DNA from 3 places in the Pseudarthrobacter sp. S9 genome. Region 2 is predicted to be linked to each of the others. Evidence: riboswitches for the same ligand, from Rfam matches in the RefSeq annotation. Region 2 holds a riboswitch; each other region holds the start of a gene.
The links. A riboswitch is a leader RNA that binds a small molecule or an ion and turns the genes downstream of it on or off. The one in region 2 is predicted to bind thiamine pyrophosphate.
Positions count from the first base shown of each region.

Region 1: linked by a shared signal. The riboswitch ahead of ACQCSY_RS18435 (bifunctional hydroxymethylpyrimidine kinase/phosphomethylpyrimidine kinase) and the one ahead of thiC (phosphomethylpyrimidine synthase ThiC) in region 2 are both predicted to bind thiamine pyrophosphate.
Region 3: linked by a shared signal. The riboswitch ahead of thiO (glycine oxidase ThiO) and the one ahead of thiC (phosphomethylpyrimidine synthase ThiC) in region 2 are both predicted to bind thiamine pyrophosphate.

Region 1 is NZ_CP189576.1:3,840,578-3,847,387, forward strand. It holds gene ACQCSY_RS18425 (vitamin K epoxide reductase family protein) at 1-321, opposite strand, end outside; gene ACQCSY_RS18430 (Rne/Rng family ribonuclease) at 809-4,024, shown strand; TPP riboswitch at 4,142-4,239, shown strand; gene ACQCSY_RS18435 (bifunctional hydroxymethylpyrimidine kinase/phosphomethylpyrimidine kinase) at 4,222-5,829, shown strand; gene rplU (50S ribosomal protein L21) at 6,187-6,495, shown strand; gene rpmA (50S ribosomal protein L27) at 6,557-6,810, shown strand, end outside.
Region 2 is NZ_CP189576.1:3,737,460-3,744,269, reverse strand. It holds gene rpsP (30S ribosomal protein S16) at 1-227, opposite strand, end outside; gene ACQCSY_RS17925 (hypothetical protein) at 467-904, opposite strand; gene ACQCSY_RS17920 (VOC family protein) at 1,034-1,909, opposite strand; gene ACQCSY_RS17915 (amidohydrolase family protein) at 1,991-3,073, opposite strand; TPP riboswitch at 3,151-3,258, shown strand; gene thiC (phosphomethylpyrimidine synthase ThiC) at 3,253-5,079, shown strand; gene ACQCSY_RS17905 (alpha/beta fold hydrolase) at 5,109-5,843, opposite strand; gene ffh (signal recognition particle protein) at 5,918-6,810, opposite strand, start outside.
Region 3 is NZ_CP189576.1:3,196,024-3,202,833, reverse strand. It holds gene ACQCSY_RS15340 (4a-hydroxytetrahydrobiopterin dehydratase) at 1-485, opposite strand, end outside; gene ACQCSY_RS15335 (thiazole synthase) at 601-1,416, opposite strand; gene thiS (sulfur carrier protein ThiS) at 1,422-1,658, opposite strand; gene thiO (glycine oxidase ThiO) at 1,655-3,100, opposite strand; TPP riboswitch at 3,094-3,214, opposite strand; gene thiE (thiamine phosphate synthase) at 3,241-3,936, shown strand; gene ACQCSY_RS15315 (ferritin-like fold-containing protein) at 3,973-4,644, opposite strand; gene ACQCSY_RS15310 (RNB domain-containing ribonuclease) at 4,686-6,194, shown strand; gene ACQCSY_RS15305 (DEAD/DEAH box helicase) at 6,519-6,810, shown strand, end outside.

The DNA of each region.
Region 1 (6,810 bases), 100 kb from region 2:
GATGATGACGGCGAAGGCCACGATGCCGATGAACATGTTGGGGAAACCGAACACGGAACTCTGCGGCGTCTGCATGACCTGGCCGCATGAAATCCAAGGGTTCACGTCGCACACGGTGACGTGGTTCGGGTCCTTCAGGACTTCCAGTTTCTCGAGCACCAAGGTCCCGGAGGCAAGCCAGCCGACGACGCCGGTGATCAGCAGGAGCCACGCGAACGGACGGTCACGGGTCATCGTGGGAAGGGACCGGTCCGCAGAGGCCGGCCCGGAGCGCGGCTCGTGCACGGTCGCGTCGCCGGCGGTGCTGGAGATACTGGGCATGGAATATCGGTCCTTTAGCTCGGGTGCTTCTGGCCCCGATTGTAGCGCTGGAGGCTGGGCAGCGCCGAGGAATGGCCCGGGGCCGCCCCGGTTCCGTCTCGCCTCATCCGCTTCCCCCGCGCACTTCTCGCCCCGCTTACGCTTGCTTTGACGGCTCCTGTGAGACAATGATCGTGGCTGGAACCCGATCCACATCCGGATTCCGGTCCGGCGATATTGTTTCCAAGACCGCCAATGATGAGCAGGGAGCTACGGATCCTCTGATCCAAGCTGTCCCGCAATGCCATTGGACGGCACCTGGTTGTGGCGTGTAGATCAACGGGTTCCAGAACAATCTCGCCGGCCCTCCAGGGCTGCCGCACCCCACTGCCGGTGCGAACCTGAGGGTATTCAATTGACTTCTGTCAATGCCTGCGGGTGTTGACAAATAATTGCCCCAACGGGTGCCGGATGTGGCGGCACGTCAGGGGCAGGAGTGTCGCCACATATGGATAATGACCAGGTTGTAGCCGGTAACGAAGAACTAGTTGTTACTGAGAAAACAGGGGAAACTGCGGAATCAGTAGCTCCGGTAGCGCCCAAGAGGGCCGTCAGGACTCGCCGCAAGGCCGCCCCCAAGGAAGCGGCGGCAGAGGTCGTGGCCGAAGCGGCGGCTCCGGCGGAAACGGCAGCTGCCGCGGAGGCACCGCTCGCCGTCCCGTCCACCGAACCGGCCCCGGAGGCTAAGGCCAAGGCTCCCGCCAGGCGCAGCCGCGCCCGCAAGCCAGCAGAGACGGCAGAGACTCTCCCGGTATTCGCCGAGGAAACCGCGGGCCAGGAGCCCGTTCAGCCCGCTGCGGCTGAGCCCGCCGAAGTTCCCGCAGCCGAGGCTCCCGTCGAGGAAAAGCCCGTCGCAGCAAAGGCCGAAAAGCCCGTTCGACGTCGTGCCAGCCGCGCGAAGGCGGCCCCCGCCGTTGAGGAAGCGCCCGCGGTTGAGGCCGTTGAAGAAGCCCCGGCGGTTGAGGAAGCGCCCGCAGCTGAAGCAGCGCCGGCTGAGGAAGCGCCAGTCGTAGCGGAGGCGCAGGCCGCGGACGAAACTCCCGCCGCCGTCGAAGCGCCGGTAGGAAAGCCGGCCGAAGCCCCGGCCGCGTCGCTGTTCCTGGAGCCTGGCGCCGTCACCTCGATGATCTTCCAGGCCCCCGATCTCAGCACCGTGGTGCGCCCGGTTCCGGCCGCCGCTGCAGCAGCCGTCGCGGAAGCCGAGGAGCCCGAAGACGAAGAAGGCGAGGAGGGCGAAGACGCCAGCCGGCGTCGGCGCCGCAGCCGCGGACGCCGCGGGCGCAGCCGCACCGCCGGCGAGTCCGAAGCCGAAGCTGAAGGCTCCGCGGAGGAGGGCGAAGAAGGCCCGGAGGACACCCTGGAAGACGGCGTGACCTCGCGCCGCCGTCGCCGCCGCCGCCGTGGCGACCAGGACCTGGAACTGACCGGCGGGGGAGACGACGATCCGCCCAACACGGTGACCCGCGTCCGCGCGCCCCGCGCGCTCTCCGAGGCGCCGGTCAACAACCGCGTCACGAGCGTCAAGGGCTCCACCCGGCTTGAGGCCAAGAAGCAGCGCCGCCGCGAATCCCGCGACACCGGCCGCCGCCGCACCGTCATCACCGAGGCCGAGTTCCTGGCCCGCCGCGAATCCGTGGACCGGCAGATGATCGTCCGCCAGCGCGACGACAGAATCCAGATCGGCGTGCTCGAGGACGGCGTCCTGGCAGAGCACTTCGTCTCCAAGACCCAGCAGGACTCCCTGATCGGCAACGTCTACCTGGGCAAGGTCCAGAACGTGCTGCCCTCCATGGAAGCCGCCTTCGTAGACATCGGACGCGGCCGCAACGCCGTGCTGTACGCCGGCGAAGTGAACTGGGACGCTGCCACGCTCGAAGGCAAGCAGCGCCGGATCGAGAACGCGCTGAAGTCCGGCGACTCTGTGCTGGTCCAGGTCACCAAGGACCCGGTCGGCCACAAGGGAGCCCGGCTCACGAGCCAGATCTCGCTGCCCGGCCGCTACCTCGTCTACGTGCCCGGCGGTTCCATGACCGGCATCTCGCGCAAGCTGCCCGACGTCGAACGCAACCGTCTCAAGCGCATCCTCAAGGACCGCCTGCCGGAAGATGCGGGCGTCATTGTCCGCACCGCGGCCGAGGGGGCGTCCGAGGAAGAGCTGACGCACGACATCAACCGCCTCCGTGCGCAGTGGGAAGGCATCGAGAGCCAGTCCACCTCCACCAAGATCCTCGCCCCCGAGCTGCTCTACGGCGAACCCGACCTGACCATCAAGGTGGTCCGCGACGTCTTCAACGAGGACTTCTCCAAGCTGATCGTCTCCGGCGAGGAAGCCTGGGACACGATCGAGGCCTACGTCACCTATGTGGCACCGGACCTCGTGGGCCGGCTCGAAAAGTGGACCAAGGATTCGGACATCTTCGCGGCCTGGCGCATCGACGAGCAGATCCACAAGGCCCTGGACCGCAAGGTGTTCCTGCCCTCCGGCGGCTCCCTCGTGATCGACCGCACGGAAGCCATGACCGTGGTGGACGTCAACACCGGCAAGTTCACCGGCAGTGGCGGCAACCTCGAGGAAACCGTCACCAAGAACAACCTGGAAGCGGCCGAGGAAGTCGTCCGGCAGCTCCGGCTCCGCGACATCGGCGGCATCATCGTGATCGACTTCATCGACATGGTGCTGGAATCGAACCGCGACCTCGTGCTGCGCCGCATGGTGGAGTGCCTGGGCCGGGACCGCACCAAGCACCAGGTGGCGGAGGTGACCTCGCTGGGCCTCGTGCAGATGACCCGCAAGCGCATGGGCACCGGCCTGCTGGAAGTCTTCGGCGAGCAGTGTGATACCTGTGCGGGCCGGGGAATCGTCACGCACGACGAGCCCGTGGAGCACCGCCGGGCCAACGTCGTCGCCGCCGAGCACTACGTGCCGCGGGCCGAGAGCCAGCCCGCCGTACGGACCGAGCGCAAGGGCCGCCGTCGTGGAAAGGGCGGCCAGGGAATCATGGAGACGGCCCCGTCCGCGGCGGTAGCAGTGCACGCCGAGCCCACCGAGGCCGAGCGCCACGCCAAGGCCGAGGCAACCCGTGCGGCCCTGGCGAACATCGCCGCCGCGGCGCACGCCGCCCACCTGCACGACGGGGAGATGGCCGCCGCGCACGACGCCGAGGCCCGCCAGGCCGCCGTCGGCGCAGCCCTGCAGCTGGCCGCGAAGGAGGAGGAGGCAGCAGGACGTCCCGTACTGACCTTCGGTGGCGAGCAGGTTGCCTTGCCGTTCGTCGAGCACGCCGAGGAGTCGCCGGTTCCTGCCTTTACCCTGGATCTGCTGACCGAGGCCTTCGCCCACCTGGGCGAAGCCGGGGAAGCAACGGCAGCGCCGGCACGCTCGGGCGGGTCCGGCCCGGGCCGCGCCCAGGCCGCAGGCTCCCGGTCCGAGGTGGAAGCCGACGGCGCAACGTCCCGCGCCCGCCGCGGACGCCGCAACCGGAGCGCCAGCCGCGCCCAGGGTGCAGCCAACGAGACGTCCGTGAAACACCACGAGGCAACCCCGTCGGCCGCTGCAGTGTCCGTTCACGAGGCCAAGGCCCCCGCCGCAGCCTCACAGGCAGCCAAGCCCGCCGCCAACGAGCCGATCATCCTCGGCGTCGGCGTGCCGGCGTCGGAGCTCTAACCGCTCAGTAAGTCAAGAGAGTAAGTCACCGAAACTGCGGGTGCGGGCCGGACCAGCGTAGCAATACGCCGGATTCGGGCCGCACCCGCAGTTCGTTAAGGGATGGGGCTAGGCTGGAGGACTGACACGGGGTGCCGCGCATAGGGCCGGCTGAGATCCAGACCCGTTGAACCTGTCCGGCTAGCACCGGCGAAGGGATGTCTCTCTTGTCCTCACCATCTCGTCCGACTGATTTCCTTCCGTACCCGCCACGCACGTCCGCGCCGCTCCGGATTCCCCGGGTGCTGGCCATCGCCGGCTCGGACCCTTCCGGCGGAGCGGGGATCCAGGCGGATCTGAAAAGCATCGCCGCGAACGGCGGCTACGGCATGGCGGTCATCACCGCCCTGACCGCGCAGAACACCCAGGGCGTCCGGGCCGTACACGTTCCCCCGGCGGCCTTCCTCACCGCACAGCTGGACGCGATCAGCGAGGACATCAGCATCGACGCCGTCAAGATCGGCATGCTGGGTGACGCCGCCGTGATCGACGCCGTCCGCAGCTGGCTCGAGAAGGTCCGCCCCGGCGTCGTGGTGCTGGACCCGGTGATGGTCGCCACGAGCGGGGACCGGCTCCTGCAGGAATCCGCCGAAGCCGCCCTGCACGCCCTGCTGCCGCTGGCGGACCTGATCACACCGAACCTGGCCGAACTCGCCATCCTGCTCAAGGAACCCGTCGCCGGCGACTGGGCGGAAGCCCTGGACCAGGGCAAACGGCTGGCCGCACTGGCCGGCACCACCGTCCTGGTCAAGGGAGGACACCTCAAGGGAGGCCACCCGACGAGCGGCGGGAACGGGAGCGACGGCGGCTGCCCGGACGCGCTCGTCAACACCGGGGGACTGCTGGGGCAGCAGACGGTGGTGGTGCCCGGGGAGCGCGTGCCCACGCGCAACAGCCACGGCACCGGGTGCTCGCTGTCCTCGGCAATGGCCACGGTGCAGGCCCGGGTGGGGAACTGGGAAGCGGCACTGCGGGAGGTCAAGCCGTGGCTGCAGGGGGCGCTGCGGGAAGCGGGGGGCCTCGACGTCGGATCCGGAAACGGTCCGGTCCATCACTTCCACCACGTGCAGCACCTCACCCAGCGGCAGGACAGGCTCCGGCACCAGACCCCGGCAGAAGGCGAGTTCGCCGTGGCACTTCGGGACGGCGCGGCGGGCGATCTCGACGCCATCTACGGCCTGGAGTTCATCAGGGGCCTGGCCGACGGCACGCTGCCAGAGCACGAGTTTGCCTATTACCTCGCGCAGGACGCCATCTACCTCAACGGCTACTCCCGGGTGCTGGCCCGCGCCGCCGCCATCGCACCCTCGGAGGCTGAACAGCTGTTCTGGGCCCGTTCGGCGCAGCAATGCCTCGAAGTCGAATCGGAGCTGCACCGGACCTGGCTCAGCACCCGGCCCACGAAAGCAACGCTGGGCCCGGTCACGAAGTCCTACGTGGACCACCTGCTGGCTGCCACGGTCTCCGGCAGCTACGGTGTGCTGGTGGCGGCAGCCTTGCCGTGCTTCTGGCTCTACGCCGAAGTCGGGGCCGCCCTGCACGCGGAGTTCCTCGCCGTCGGCGCACCCGAGGCGCACCCCTACGCCGCTTGGCTGCGGACCTATGCCGATGAGGACTTTGCCGCCGCGACCCGGCAGGCCATCGCCTACACCGATACAGCGGCGCGGCTGGCCTCAGGAAGCGAGCGGGACGCGATGGCACTGGCCTTCCGGCAGTCATCGCGCTACGAGGTCGAATTTTTCGACGCGCCGAGGCTGCACGCCTGAACCAATCCGCCCCGCGGAGCCGGTACGATAGTTGGGCACGGTTCCGGAAGTCGTTGCGGCAACACTCTGAAAATTCATGGTGGCGCCTAGCACGTACCAACCGCCGGAACCAGCCTCATTTGCGGCCGAAGGCAAAATTAGCGTATTCTAGATCTTCGGTGCTTACGCCAACACTTGGGTTATGACCCTGAGGACTGTCCACATGAAATTACATGTGGATTTGTTCCGGGGGTAGCTCATGGGTTCCCCCGGGGAATCCACCGGCGTTGAGGCACAGCGTGAGCCAGGCCAAAACAATTTGGACCCAGGTTCCGCACGCAAATCTAGTAATAAACGTCGAGAGAAGTGAGTTCCCCAGTGGTGTACGCGATTGTCCGCGCAGGCGGCCGCCAAGAGAAGGTTTCCGTTGGAGACTTCGTTACCCTGAACCGCGTCCCCGGTGGAGCCGGCAGCACCTTTGAGCTGCCCGCACTGCTCCTGGTAGACGGCGACAAGGTCACGTCCGCTGCCGCGGACCTGGCCAAGGTAACGGTTACGGCTGAGATCCTCGAAGACCTTCGTGGTCCGAAGATCGTCATCCAGAAGTTCAAGAACAAGACCGGGTACAAGAAGCGCCAGGGTCACCGTCAGGAACTGACCAAGGTCAAGATCACCGGTATCAAGTAACCACTCGTTACTGTTCAGGTTTTCAACAGATTCCCCAGAATTTTAAAGGCAGGCATTTCAAATGGCACATAAAAAAGGCGCGAGTTCCACTCGCAACGGTCGTGACTCCAACGCCCAGTACCTCGGCGTCAAGCGCTTCGGCGGCCAGGTAGTTTCCGCAGGCGAGATCATCGTCCGCCAGCGCGGCACCCACTTCCACCCGGGCGCCGGCGTAGGCCGCGGCGGCGACGACACCCTGTTCGCCCTGACCCCCGGCGCCGTCGAGTTCGGCACCCGCCGTGGTCGTCGCGTTGTGAACATCGTGGCTGCTGCAGC
Region 2 (6,810 bases):
ATCTTAAGGATCGCGGCAACCTGCTCGGACGGCTGTGCGCCGACGCCGAGCCAGTACTGGGCGCGGTCCGTGTCGACCTCGATGTACGAGGGCTCTTCGGTTGGGTGGTACTTGCCGATCTCTTCGATGGCACGGCCATCACGCTTGGAGCGTGCGTCCATGACGACGATGCGGTAGTACGGTGCGCGCATCTTACCAAAGCGCTTAAGGCGAATCTTTACGGCCACTTTTGTGGTCACTCCTGTTTCTGAAACGGGGTCGAGCCCGGCGTTCTGCACCCGTGGGGCGGGCCGTACTAGGGGGTTCTTAAGGACAAGATCCGGACGCGGAGAGAGGGGCCACGCAGATCGAGTACCTGTTTATTGTGCCAGATCAGCGCCGGGATTTCGACTTGACACGTGCACAACGTGCTGAATGCCCTCCATTTTAGCGGCGCGGAACCCGTCCGGACTCAGGACGTCCGGACTCAGGACGTCCAGACGTAGAGCCCGGACTTGGTGGCGGGGTCCACGTCGGCGGCGAGCTCGGCGAGCTGCCGGACATAGCTCCGGGCCTGGTCCGCACCGAAGGGCATGTCCTCCTCGGCCGCCCAGCTCCCGGCCACGTCCTCCAGGACGTTGCCGTCGCCCTCGGTTTCGTAGGTGAGCAGCTCGGCGAGGGCCCGGACCATGGCGGCCGGGACGCCGAGCAGGGAGTCGCTGGCCACGTCCACCATCGCGAGCTCGTAGTCGGCGCCGGCGGCATGGACGGCGGTCCCGGCCAGGTCGCCGAGGCGCTCGACTTCGAAGTCGCTGATGTCCGGGATCCGGACGGCCGCCGGCGCCGCGGCGCCCCCGCCGTCGAGGGCGGCGGCGCGCTTGAGGGCTTCATCGTGGGTGGACACAAAGATTTCGGTGAATCCCATGGGGTGATCCTTAGTGGCTCGGCGGTGGTGGCTCGGCGGTGGTGGCTCGGCGGAAAGTCCGGCTTCAGCCTAGCCCAGCGGGCAGTCACGTCAGCGCCAGCGTGCCGCCAGCACGCCGTCAGCGTGCCGTCAGCGAACAGCCACGCGGATGCGGTTGCGCCACGGATCCCCAAAGCGCAGCTCGGCTCCCGTGTGGTGCGACTGGACTCCGGCGAGCTTGAGGCGGTCGGCGAGGGCTCCGACGTCGTCGCCTGAGGGTACTTCGATCAGCACCTCGCCCAGGCCCAGGGTGTCACGCCGGGGGCCGGCGCCGCGGCTGTTCCACACGTTCATGGCCATGTGGTGGTGGTAGCCGCCGGCGGAGACAAACAGCGCCTGGCCGTGCCAGCCCGCGGTCTTCTCGAAGCCGAGGGTCCCGACATAGAAGTCATGGGCCGACTGGACGTCGCCCACCTGCAGGTGGACGTGCCCGACGCCGGCGCCGGCCTCGCGCTGTCCGGTCACCGATTCCTCGGTGAGGAACTGCTCCAGGTAGTGCTGGGGCGGCAGGGCAAGGCTGTCCATGACGACGTTCTTGCCTTCCCAGGACCACGCCTCGCGGGGCCGGTCCCAGTACAGCTCGATGCCGTTGCCCTCGGGATCGCTGAAGTAGAAGGCTTCACTCACGAGGTGGTCGGCGCTGCCGCTGAAGGACTGCGGCTCATACTGCGCCGCGGTGGCGACGGTGGCGGCCAGGGAGTGCTGGTCCTCGAAGAGCAGGGCAGTGTGGAAGAGGCCGGCCTCGCCGCGGGAGGGACTGTGCAGCCCGGGGGCGGGGGCAAGGTGGACCAGCGGCTTCTGGCGGCGGCCCAGGTAGAGCCCGCCGTCCTGCTCGGCCACGATCTCGAGCCCGAGGGCACGCTGGTAGTAGTCCGTCATGAGCTTCATGTCGCCCACCTTGAGCATCACCGTACCCATGGTGAGTGCGGGGGGAAGAAGATCCTGGCTGGTGGCTTCTGCAGTCATTTTGAACGCTCCGGTGGTTCAGCGGCCACCGACCGTCGATGACCTTCATACAGTTAAATTACTTGAAGCTTCAATTTATTCCTAATGGACGAGTTGACCCCGCAACACGATGTGCTTCGGCTGATCCAGGGTGCCGAGCCGGGTCCTGGGGTCCTCGGCGTACACGAGGACATCGGCGCTGGCGCCTTCGCTGAGGCCGTCCGCCCCGAGCCAGGCGCGCGCGGCCCACGCGCCGGCGTCCAGCGCCGCGCGGGCGGGCAGGCCGGCAGCGTGCAGGGCTTGGATCTCGTCCGCGATCCGTCCGTGCCTGATCACGCTGCCGGCGTCCGTGCCGGCGTAGATGGCCACGCCGGCCTCGTACGCTGCCAGGATCCGTTCGCCGCGGCGTTCCCAGAGTGAGCGCATGTGCGCGGCGTAGCGGGGGAACTTCGCCTCGGCCCGCGCGGCGATGTCCGGGAACGTGGCGATGTTGATCAGCGTGGGCACGATCGGGACTCCCTGTTCCACGAAGCGCGGCAGGTGCCGCGGAAGCAGCCCGGTGCCGTGCTCGATGCAGTCGATCCCGGCGTCGAGCATGTCGTCCAGGGTGTCCTCGGCGAAGCAGTGCGCCGTGACGCGCGCGCCTTCATCGTGCGCGGCCTGGACGGCGTCCCTTAGCACCCCGGCGGGGAAACTCGGTTCGAGGTCGCCGGCGTCGCGGTCGATCCAGTCCCCCACAAGCTTGACCCAGCCGTCCCCGGCGAGCGCCTGCTTGCGCACGGCCTCCACGAGGTTCTCCGGTTCAACTTCGACGGCGAAGCCGCGCAGGTAGCGCCCGGTCCTGGCGATGTGGCGGCCGGAGCGGATGATGCGCGGCATGTCCGCGCGCTGCTGGAGCCAGCGGGTGTCATGAACGGCTCCCGCGTCGCGCACCAGCAGCGTGCCGGCGTCGCGGTCCGTGGCCGCCTGTTCCTCGGCGACGTCGTCCGGGACGTCGCCGCCGGGGCCGAGTCCGATGTGGCAGTGCGCGTCGACGAGGCCTGGAATGACCCAGCCGTCCAGCACGAGGTCCGGCGCGGCGGCGGGACGGCGGAAGGTCAGCACGCCGCCGACGGACCACATGCCGCGGCGTTCCTGGTCCGCGGCGGTGAGGACCGGGCCGCTGAACTCGATGATCCTGCTCATGCCTTAAAGCGTAGTCCGCACGGCCAAGGGCGCTCCGTCACACACAGCCGGCCCTGCGCGGGCTGTGATAGCTTCGTCTACGACCACACGGGTGCCCTTGCAGGGGCTGAGATCGGGCTGACGCGGCCTGCGACCGTTGAACCTGTCCGGGTAATGCCGGCGAAGGAAGTGAGTATTCCGTGAATACGCAATCCGCACAGCACAGCCCTATCAAGGACCAGTCCGGCCCAGACCAGCAGCGCCAAAACCAGCCTGGCCCCACCCAGTCGCTGAAGTCCCATTCCCTGGCTTTCACCACGGACGAGGAACACGGCATCCGCGTTCCGGTGACCGAAATCGCGCTGGAGGATTCCCCCGGCGGGGTGAAGAATCCTCCGTTCACGGTGTACCGGACGGCCGGGCCCGGAAGTGATCCAGTGGTCGGCCTGGAGCCGTTCCGTTCCGAATGGATAGAATCCCGGGGCGACACCGAACCGTACAGCGGCCGGGAACGGAACCTGCTCGACGACGGCAAGTCCGCCGTGCGCCGCGGCGCCGCGTCCGCCGAGTGGAGGGGAGCACAGCCGGTGCCCCGCCGCGCCGTCGACGGCCGCACGGTCACCCAGATGCACTACGCACGGCAGGGCATCATCACGCCTGAGATGCGGTTCGTGGCTGTGCGGGAGAACTGCGATGTGGAGCTGGTCCGCAGCGAGGTGGCCGCAGGACGGGCCATCATTCCCAACAACATCAACCACCCAGAATCCGAGCCCATGATCATCGGCAAGGCCTTCCTCGTGAAGATCAACGCCAACATCGGCAACTCGGCGGTCACCAGCTCCATTGCCGAGGAAGTGGACAAGCTGCAGTGGGCCGCCCAGTGGGGCGCGGACACCGTGATGGATCTCTCCACCGGGGATGACATCCACACCACCCGCGAGTGGATCATCCGCAACTCCCCCGTCCCCATCGGGACCGTGCCGATCTACCAGGCGCTGGAGAAGGTCAACGGCGAGGCCAATGACCTGACCTGGGAGATCTACCGGGACACCGTCATTGAGCAGTGCGAGCAGGGTGTGGACTACATGACCGTCCATGCCGGTGTGCTGCTGCGCTATGTGCCGCTGACCGCCAACCGCGTCACCGGGATCGTGTCCCGCGGCGGCGCCATCATGGCAGGCTGGTGCCTGGCCCACCACCAGGAGAACTTCCTGTACACCCACTTTGACGAGCTGTGCGAAATCTTCGCCAAGTACGACGTCGCGTTCTCTCTCGGTGACGGTCTGCGGCCCGGCGCGACGGCGGATGCCAACGACGCCGCGCAGTTCGCCGAGCTGGACACCCTGGCCGAACTGACCAAGCGGGCGTGGAAATACGATGTGCAGGTCATGGTCGAAGGCCCAGGGCACATCCCCTTCCACCTCGTCCGTGAAAACGTGGAACGCCAGCAGGAACTCTGCGATGGCGCCCCGTTCTACACGCTCGGGCCGCTGGTCACGGACATTGCGCCCGGCTATGACCACATCACCTCGGCGATCGGCGCCACGGAGATTGCCCGCTACGGCACCGCGATGCTCTGCTACGTCACGCCCAAGGAACACCTCGGGCTGCCGAACAAGGACGACGTCAAGACGGGCGTGATCACCTACAAGATCGCGGCCCACGCGGCGGACCTGGCGAAGGGCCACCCGGGCGCCCACGAACGCGACGACGCCCTGTCCAAGGCGCGGTTCGAGTTCCGCTGGCGGGACCAGTTCGCGCTCTCCCTGGACCCGGTCACGGCCGAGGCCTTCCACGACGAGACTCTTCCGGCCGAACCCGCCAAGACGGCGCACTTCTGCTCCATGTGCGGGCCGAAGTTCTGTTCCATGCGGATCAGCCAGGACATCCGCGACGAGTACGGCTCAGCGGAGTCTCAGGCCGCGCTGGCCGACATGGCTGCGGGAATGCGGGAGAAGAGCCAGGAGTTCCTTGCCTCCGGCGGCAAGGTCTATCTTCCGGAGCCGTCCGTGGGCAGCCCCGCTTAGCTCAAAACGCCCGGCTCAGGACACTCGGCTCAGCACGCCTCGGCGTGCTGGCGCCGGCTGACGTCCGCGACAAACGCGCGGATGATCCGGTCCCCGTCCACCGAATCCTGGGGCCGGTGCCCTCCCGCGGCGACGCGGTGCAGGGCACCGGTTTCACGGAGATAGCCGGCGATTTCCTCATACAGAGGTTCCCAGCCGCCGGTGAGCACCAGCGTGGGCACCCCGGGCACGATCTGCAGGGGTGCCTCCCACGGAGGTGCCTGCAGGCGCAGCCGGCGGGCCGCCCTCCGGGCCTCCGGCGTCGTGGCCCCGGGGGCGTCCGCCGAGAAGGCGCGCCGGATGAACTCCCGCTGGAAGTCGTCATCACTGAGGTGGTGGCGGACGTCGAAAAGCGGCTGCATCAGGGCCCGGTGCGCCGCCGTGGCCGGCAGCTCCGCGGTCAGCGACAGGCAGTCCGGTTCCACCAGGGTGAGGGAATGCACGAGGTCGGGCCGTTCGACGGCGGCCATCATCGCGGCGATGGCGCCCTGGGAATGGGCCACCACGTGGCCGCCGGCCGCGCCGCGGCCGTCATCGGCCAGCGATCCCAGCACGATGGCGGCATCGGCGGCGAAATCCGATTCCAGCGGCTCGGCGACGGCGTCGAAGCCGTGGCGCCGCAGGAACAGCGCATCGTAGCTGAGCGCCATCCCGTGCTGCTTTGGCCACGCGGCAGCGCCGAAGCTGCCTGCCCCGTGGACGAAAACTACGCGCTGCTTGAACATGGTCTAACCCTATGACACCGGCCCGCCGTTGAGGCCTGCGACACAATGGACGCCGGCATGGCAGCCGGCTGGCGCTACTTGCTGCCGCCGAGGAACTTGTCGAAACCCTTGGGCAGGTTCAGCTGGGAGGGATCGAAGTCCTCTCCCTGCTGGCCGAAGGATGCACCGCTCGGCAGGGCCTTGGGCCCCGCGGCACGCCGGGCCTCCGCCTCGCGGAGTTCCTGGGCTGCCTTGGCCGGGTTGCCGGAGCGGGCCTTCTTCTTGGGGGCGTTCTTGGCTCCCTTGCGTGCCCCTCCGCCGCCGCCCATGCCGGGCATCCCCGGCATTCCGGGCATCCCGCCGCCGGCAGCCATCTTCTTCATCATCTTCTGGGCCTGGGCAAAGCGCTCCAGCAGGCCGTTGACCTCGGAGACGTGCACGCCCGAACCGCGGGCGATGCGGGCGCGGCGCGAGCCGTTGATGATCTTGGGCGCGACGCGCTCGTGCGGCGTCATGGAGCGGACGATGGCCTCGACGCGGTCGATCTCGCGCTCGTCGAACTGTTCGAGCTGCTGCCGGATGTTCTGCGCCCCGGGCATCATCATCAGCATCTTCTTCATGGAGCCCATGTTGCGGATCTGCTGCATCTGGGCCAGGAAGTCGTCCAGGGTGAAGTCTTCCTGGTCGGCGAATTTCTTCGCCATCCGGGCGGCTTCGTCCTTGTCCCAGGACTTCTCGGCCTGCTCGATCAGGGTGAGCACGTCACCCATGTCGAGGATGCGCGAGGCCATGCGGTCCGGGTGGAAGAGCTCGAAGTCGTCCAGGCCTTCGCCGGTGGACGCGAACATGACGGGCTTGCCGGTCACGGATGCGACCGACAGCGCGGCACCGCCGCGGGCGTCGCCGTCGAGCTTGGAGAGCACGACGCCGGTGAAGTTGACGCCTTCATCGAAGGCCACCGCCGTGTTCACGGCGTCCTGGCCGATCA
Region 3 (6,810 bases), 540 kb from region 2:
GCGTTCGGCGTGGCCGTCTCCTGGAACCACAGTCCGGGCCCGCGCCCGTGAGGGTCCACGAGGTCCCCAAACCTGCCCTTGCGGTAGCCGAGGGCTACCCGCCAGATCTCGGAAATCCCTGCCGGATCCTCCGAATCGATCGCAATTTCCACCGTCCGGTACAGCCCCGGTTCCGCGGCGGCGCCCGCGTCCGCGGCCGCCGCGCTGACCGCCGCCGCCGCCTTGACGTCCCGCGGCGTGACCTCCGTGCCGGCGTCGTGGGACGTGAAGCGGATGAACACCCTGTTGTAGCGCCAGTCCAGGTCCGGGTGGTGGTTCTGCTCTTCGGCCACGCTCCCGACGGCGGCGATCAGCGCCAAAGCCGCGGCCGGCGTCGGCGCTTTGTACACCGTCACCAGGCCGCCCAGGCGGTACCTCCAGTCCGGCAGGCCCGCCAGGGCGTCATCGATCTGGGGGCGGGTAAGGACGTCGTCCGTGGCTGCCACTGCATGCTCCTTGGGTGGATTGACGTTTGTGGATTGACGTTTGTGGATTGACGTTTGTGGATTGACGTTTGTGGATTGACCACAACGGTTGGCGGTCAGCCCGGAGAGGCCGGGGTCAGAGGAATTCGGCCCGGCCTTCCATGGCCGACGACGCCAGGGCGTGCTCGCGGCGCGGGATCCTGCCGGCCGTTTTCGCCAGCCTACCGGCGATGACCGCGTGTTTGAAGGCCTCCCCCATCAGCACGGGATTCTGCGCCCGCGTCACGGCCGTGGCCAGGAGTACGGCGTCGCAGCCGAGTTCCATCGCCAGGGCGGCGTCCGAGGCCGTGCCGATCCCGGCGTCCAGGACCACGGGAACGGACGCCCGCGAGACAATCAGCTCGATGTTGTGAGGGTTCAGGATGCCCAGGCCGGTGCCGATCGGCGAGCCGAGCGGCATCACGGCGGCGGCACCGAGGTTTTCCAGCCGCAGGGCCAGCACAGGGTCGTCGTTGGTGTAGGCGAAGACCTTGAAGCCGCGGGCCACGAGCTGTTCGGTCGCGTCCACCAGCTCCACGGCGTCCGGCAGCAGGGTGTGCTCATCGGCAATGACTTCCAGCTTGACCCAGTCTGTTTCGAGGGCTTCGCGGGCCAGTTCGGCGGTCAGGACGGCGTCCTTGGCGGTGAAGCAGCCGGCCGTGTTGGGCAGCACCCTGATGTTGTGCTCCACGAGCAGCTGGAAGAGCGACCCCGTCTCGGCGGGCGAATAGCGGCGCATCGCCACCGTGGTCAGTTCCGTCCCTGACGCCACAAGGGCAGCCCCCAGTCCGTCGAGGCTCGGCGCCCCGCCGGTTCCCATGATCAGGCGCGACCCCAGCCGGACGCCGTCGACCACGAACGGATCGGGACAGGCGCCGGTTGCCGGCGATGCTGCAAGAGAGGTTTCCTTCATGCTGTTTATCCTCCCTGGACTGCCGTGACGAGCTCGACGTCGTCACCATCGGCGAGCGCGGTGCCGTGCCACTGGCTGCGGGGCACCACCTCGGAATTGCGGGCCACCGCGACGCCGAGCTTCCGGCCGTCGGCGGACTGGCCGTCCGGGCCGAGGGTCCGGCCCGTGAGCTGGCTGACCAGCGTGCTGACGGAGGCGCCGTCGGCGACGCTGTGCTCCGTTCCGTTCAGTCTGATGTTCATGCTGCTTCCTTGTTGGATCTGTTGCCGGAGTTGGGTCTGTTGCCGGAGTTGGATCTGTTCCCGGAATCCGGGGCGTGGGAGAAACGGTCAGGACGGAAGACGGCCCAGCGCGGGTCCGCATGTCCGTCCAACAGCTGCCGGCAGACGGTGGCGGCAGCTGGGGTGAGCAGGACGCCGTGCCGGAAGAATCCGGTAGCGATGATGAGGCCCGGGATGTCGTCGCCATCCCCGCGGTCCGGGCCGGGGCGCTTCACCCGGCCCAGCAATGGCGCGTTGTCCGGCGTGCCCGGGCGGGCCCGGGCCGTGACCTCGAGCAGTTCCAGCTCGGCCACCGCGGGCACCAGCTGCTGTGCGTCCCGCAGCAGCTGGTAGACGCCGCCGGCGGAGACGGCCCGGGGGTCCGCGGGTCCGTCTTCGCGCTGGGTGGCCCCGATCACCACGGTGCCATCCTGCCGCGGGACGATGTACACCGGCACGCCGCGGACCAGTCCCCGTACAGTGGAGATGAGCAGCGGCCGCAGGTGGGCGGGCACGCGCAGCCGGAGGATGTCCCCGTAGACCGGCCGGAGCGGCAGCGTGAGCCCAGCGGGCAGGCCGCCCAGCTCCGAGGCGCCGAGCCCGTTCGCCACAATGGTTTCCTTTGCATGCACGGCGCCGCCGCCCGCGAGGCTGACTCCGCTGACGCGTCCGTCCTCCCAGAGCAGTCCGGCCGCGCGCCTGGCAACGGCGCGGCTCCGGCCGTCCGTTGCCAGCAGCGCGGCAATCCGGGCGAGCAGCCGGCGGGGATCCACCTGGTGATCGGCCGGGATGTCGAAGGCACACGAGATCCCGGGGCTCAGCAAGGGTTCCCGTCCCCGCGCCTCGCGCACGGTCAGCGGTTCCACATTGAGGCCGCAGGCCTGCTGGACGGCCCTCAGGTCCGCGAGCGCCCGGCGGTCGGCGGCGTCGGCCCCGACGGCGAGGGTCGGCGTCGTGAGGTAACCGGTGCCGGAATGCGCCGCCGCTTCCCTGCCCGTCGCGTCCGTACCCGCCGCGTCCGTACCCGTCGCTTGAGCGCCGTCGAGTGCCGCGGCGAAGTCCGGCCATAGGCGGGAGGATTCGAGCATCAGTTCCAGGAGCGCCTCCTCCTGGTAGTGCAGCTCGCTGACGGGCGCGAGCATGCCGGCGGCGGCCCAGCTGGCCCCGCTGCCGGGGGCATCGTCGATCAGCACCACTGAGCGGCCCGAGCGGCTCGCCTCCCAGGCGATGCCGTGGCCGATCACGCCGCCGCCGATCAGGGCAACATCGGCTAATAAATCGGCTGATAAATCCGCGGGCGCGGCTCCGCGCCAGGCTACGTGGGTGCGTGCGTCATAAAACCCGGACGCGGTGTCATCATTCGCTGCGTCATCACTCGCTGTGTCTGTACTCGCTGTGTCATCACGGCTGACTGCTGTGCCCATGAAAGACTCCTTCCCTACGCCGGTACTAGCCGGATCAGGTCAAGCGGTCGGCTCTGACGCCCTCTCAGCCGTGCAGCACTCGAACGGCTGCAGCGGGCTCCCGCGGTATGCGCCCAGTTTAGAGGAACTAGGCTGGTGTCATGAGCCAGGATGCCCTCCACACCACTGCCCGCCTGTACCTGTGCACCGACGCCCGCAAGGACCGCGGCGACTTCGAGGACTTCGTGGACGCCGCGTTTGCCGGCGGCGTGGACATAATCCAGCTGCGCGACAAGTCGCTGGAGGCGGCCGAGGAACTTGAGCTCCTCGAGGTCCTGCACAAGGTGGCGCAGCGCCACGGACGGCTGTGGGCCGTCAATGACCGGGCGGACATCGCCTCGCTGTCCGGGGCGCCGGTGTTCCACATCGGGCAGAAGGACATCCCCCTCGACGCCGCCAGGAACTTCCTCGGCAAGGGCGCCGTGATCGGGCTGTCCACTCACAGCCCGGAGCAGGTGGATGCTGCCATTGCCGCCTCGCCGGGGCGCCGCGGGCTGGACTACTTCTGCGTGGGACCCGTGTGGGCCACCCCGACCAAGCCTGGGCGCTCCGCCGTCGGACTCGACCTGGTGCGCTACGCCGATCAGGCGATCCGCCGGCCCGAGGCAGATGGAACCGGCAAGGTCGACGGCGTGGTGCCCTGGTTCGCGATCGGCGGGATCGACCTGGGCAATGTGGAGCAGGTGGTCGAGGCCGGCGCCCGGCGGATCGTGGTGGTCCGGGCCATTACCGACGCCGATGATCCCGCCGACGCCGCGCGCGCCCTCCTCGCCGCCCTCGACGCCGCGGAATCCTGAGCTGAACCCCGGGCGCAACCCTGGCGGGCAGCGGAACTAGCCGGCCAGTCCCAGCTGCGTCATCCGGCGCGAGTGGTTCGCCGCGAGCTCAGCTGTCAGCCCGCTGACCAGCTCCCTGGCCCCGGCCGCGTCCCTGCCGGACAGGCCGCCGAGGAACGCGTGCTCGAAGCCCACCCGCTGCGCCTCCGTGAGTGCCTCGCCCAGCAGCCGCCTGGCCCACAGCGCCAGCCGGGCTGCCAGCCGCGGATCATCGGCAAGGGCCCTCTTGAGACGCTCCCGCAACACGGCGGTCGCCTCGTCTGCGGACTGGATCCGTTCGATCAGCTCCCGGGTTTCAGCGTCGACATAGCGGGCGATGGCGCGGTAGAAATCGGCGGAGACCGTATCGATCACATAGGCCTTCATGAGTGATTCGTACCAGTCCGCCGGGCGGGTGCGCTCGTGGAAATGGTCCACGGACGGCTGGAAGGGCAGCATGGCCGCCTCGGCGTCCAGGCCCATCTCCTCGAACCTGGCGCTGACGAGTTCGTAGTGCTGGAACTCGATGACGGCGATCCTGCCAAGGACCGCGCGGTCGTGCAGCGTGGGCGAATACCGGGCGTCGGAGGACAGCCGTTCGAAGGCCGAAAGCTCGCCGTAGGCCATCACACCGAGCAGATCCATGAGGAAGCTGTTGTAGCGGGCAGGATCGGCCGGGGATGAGCTCATGATCCAAGACTAATCGCGCAATTGGAGCTAATCTGATTTTCGTGTCCCATCATCGCCTGACCCCCAGCGTCCACCAACAGCAGAACCAGCTTGCCGGGGCGCTCAAGTCGCTGCGAACGACTCTGGAGCTGCCGGGCCCGTTCCCCGAGGGCGTGCTCCGTGACGCTCAGGCTGCCGTGGCCGGGCACAAGCTGCCGGAGCTGGATCTCACGCATATCGAGTTCGTGACCATTGATCCGGCGTCGTCCACCGACTTGGACCAGGCGTTGTTCATCGACCGGTCCGGCGAGGGTTACAAAGTGTTTTACGCCATCGCCGACGTCCCTTCCTTTGTGGCCCCCGGCGGGGCGCTCGACGCCGAAACCCGCCGGCGCGGCCAGACCTTCTACACTCCGGACGGGCGGATCCCGCTCCACCCGGAAGTCATCAGCGAAGCCGCCGGCAGTCTGCTGGCCGGGCAGCTGTGCGCCGCGTTCGTCTGGGAATTCGAGCTCGATGCCGCCGCGGAGGTGTCCTCGGTGCTTGTGCGGCGGGCGCGCGTCCGCAGCCGCGCCAAGCTCAGCTACAAGGGCGTCCAGGCCGAGCTCGACGCCGGCACCGCGGCGCCCGTGCTGCAGCTGCTCAAGGAAGTGGGCATCAAGCGGGTGGAGCTGGAACGCCTCCGCGGCGGCGCGAGCCTGAACATGCCGGAACAGGAAATCCAACAGCTGCGCGACGGCGGCTACCGGATCGTCGCGGCCCCGCCGCTGCCGGTGGAGGACTGGAACGCGCAGATTTCACTCATGACGGGCATGGCCGCTGCCCGGCTGATGCTTGTCGGCAAGGTCGGCATTCTCCGCACCATGCCTGCCCCGGATGAAAGCTCCCTGCGGCACTTCCACCGCCAGACGCGCGCCCTCGGCAAGCCTTGGGACGGGGAAATGAGCTACGGCGAGTATCTGCGCACCCTTGACCCCACGGACCCCCGGCAGCTGGCGATCGTGCATTCGGCCGGCATGCTGTTCCGGGGTGCCGGCTACACTCCCTTCGACGGAGCCGTGCCGGAGGCCGCCGTCCAATCCGCCATCGGCGCCGCCTATGCGCACTCTACGGCCCCGCTGCGTCGGCTGATTGACCGCTTCGTGCTGGTCATCTGCGAGGCGCTCAGCAACGGCACGGACGTCCCGGCCTGGGCCCGCGAGGCGTTGCCCTCCCTCCCGTCGATCATGGCAACCTCGGACCAGCTGGCGGCCAAGCTGGAGCGGCTGGCGCTTGACACCGTCGAGGCGGCACTGCTGATCAACCACATCGGGCAGGAGTTCGACGCCGTCGTCATTTCAGGTTCGAAACCCGCCAAAAACGGCAACGGGAACGGCGGAACGGCCGGAAAGGGCAACGGCAACGGCAAACAGAACGGCAACGGCAACGGCCCGTCCGGGGTCGTCCAGATCGCCGAGCCCGCAGTGACCGCACGCTGCCCCGGCGAGCTGGAACCCGGCACCCAGGTCCGGGTCCGGATCGTGTCCTCCGACATCACCACGCGGGAGGTCCGGCTGGAGCTCGTGGGCTGACCAGCGGGGCCATTCCGCGCATCCCTCCGCAGGCCCTCCCGCACGGCGGTTGCGGGTCCAGTCGAGGTTCCGGGCTGCGTACAGCTAGACTGGAGAGGTAGAAATGGATGCCCGGTCGTTGATTTCCATGATTTTCGAATTCAACAAGCCCGCCCCTACGCGATCTTGAGAGACACCCGCTGGTCCCCAGTGCCAGCATTTAGATAGCCCGCGATCGGCTTCCACTGGAAATTGCTTGCGCGCCTGAGCGTGCTCCGGAACGGCCACACCGGCCGGCCCCGTTGAGCAAGCAGCGCAGCCCAAAATGAATAAGGAAACTCACCTGTGAGTGAATTGCACACGCACCAGCTTCTGACCGACGAATCCGGAACGGAAACGATCGAGCCGGAAGAGACCATCATCTCGGACGAAAAGCCGCACGAGATCGCCGAGAAGACTTTCGCCGACTTCAACGTCCGCGCAGACATCGTGGAGTCCCTTGCCGACGCCGGCATCACCCACCCCTTCCCGATCCAGGCCATGACGCTGCCCGTCGCCCTGGCCGGCCACGACATCATCGGCCAGGCCAAGACCGGAACCGGCAAGACCCTCGGCTTCGGCATCCCCGCGCTGCAGC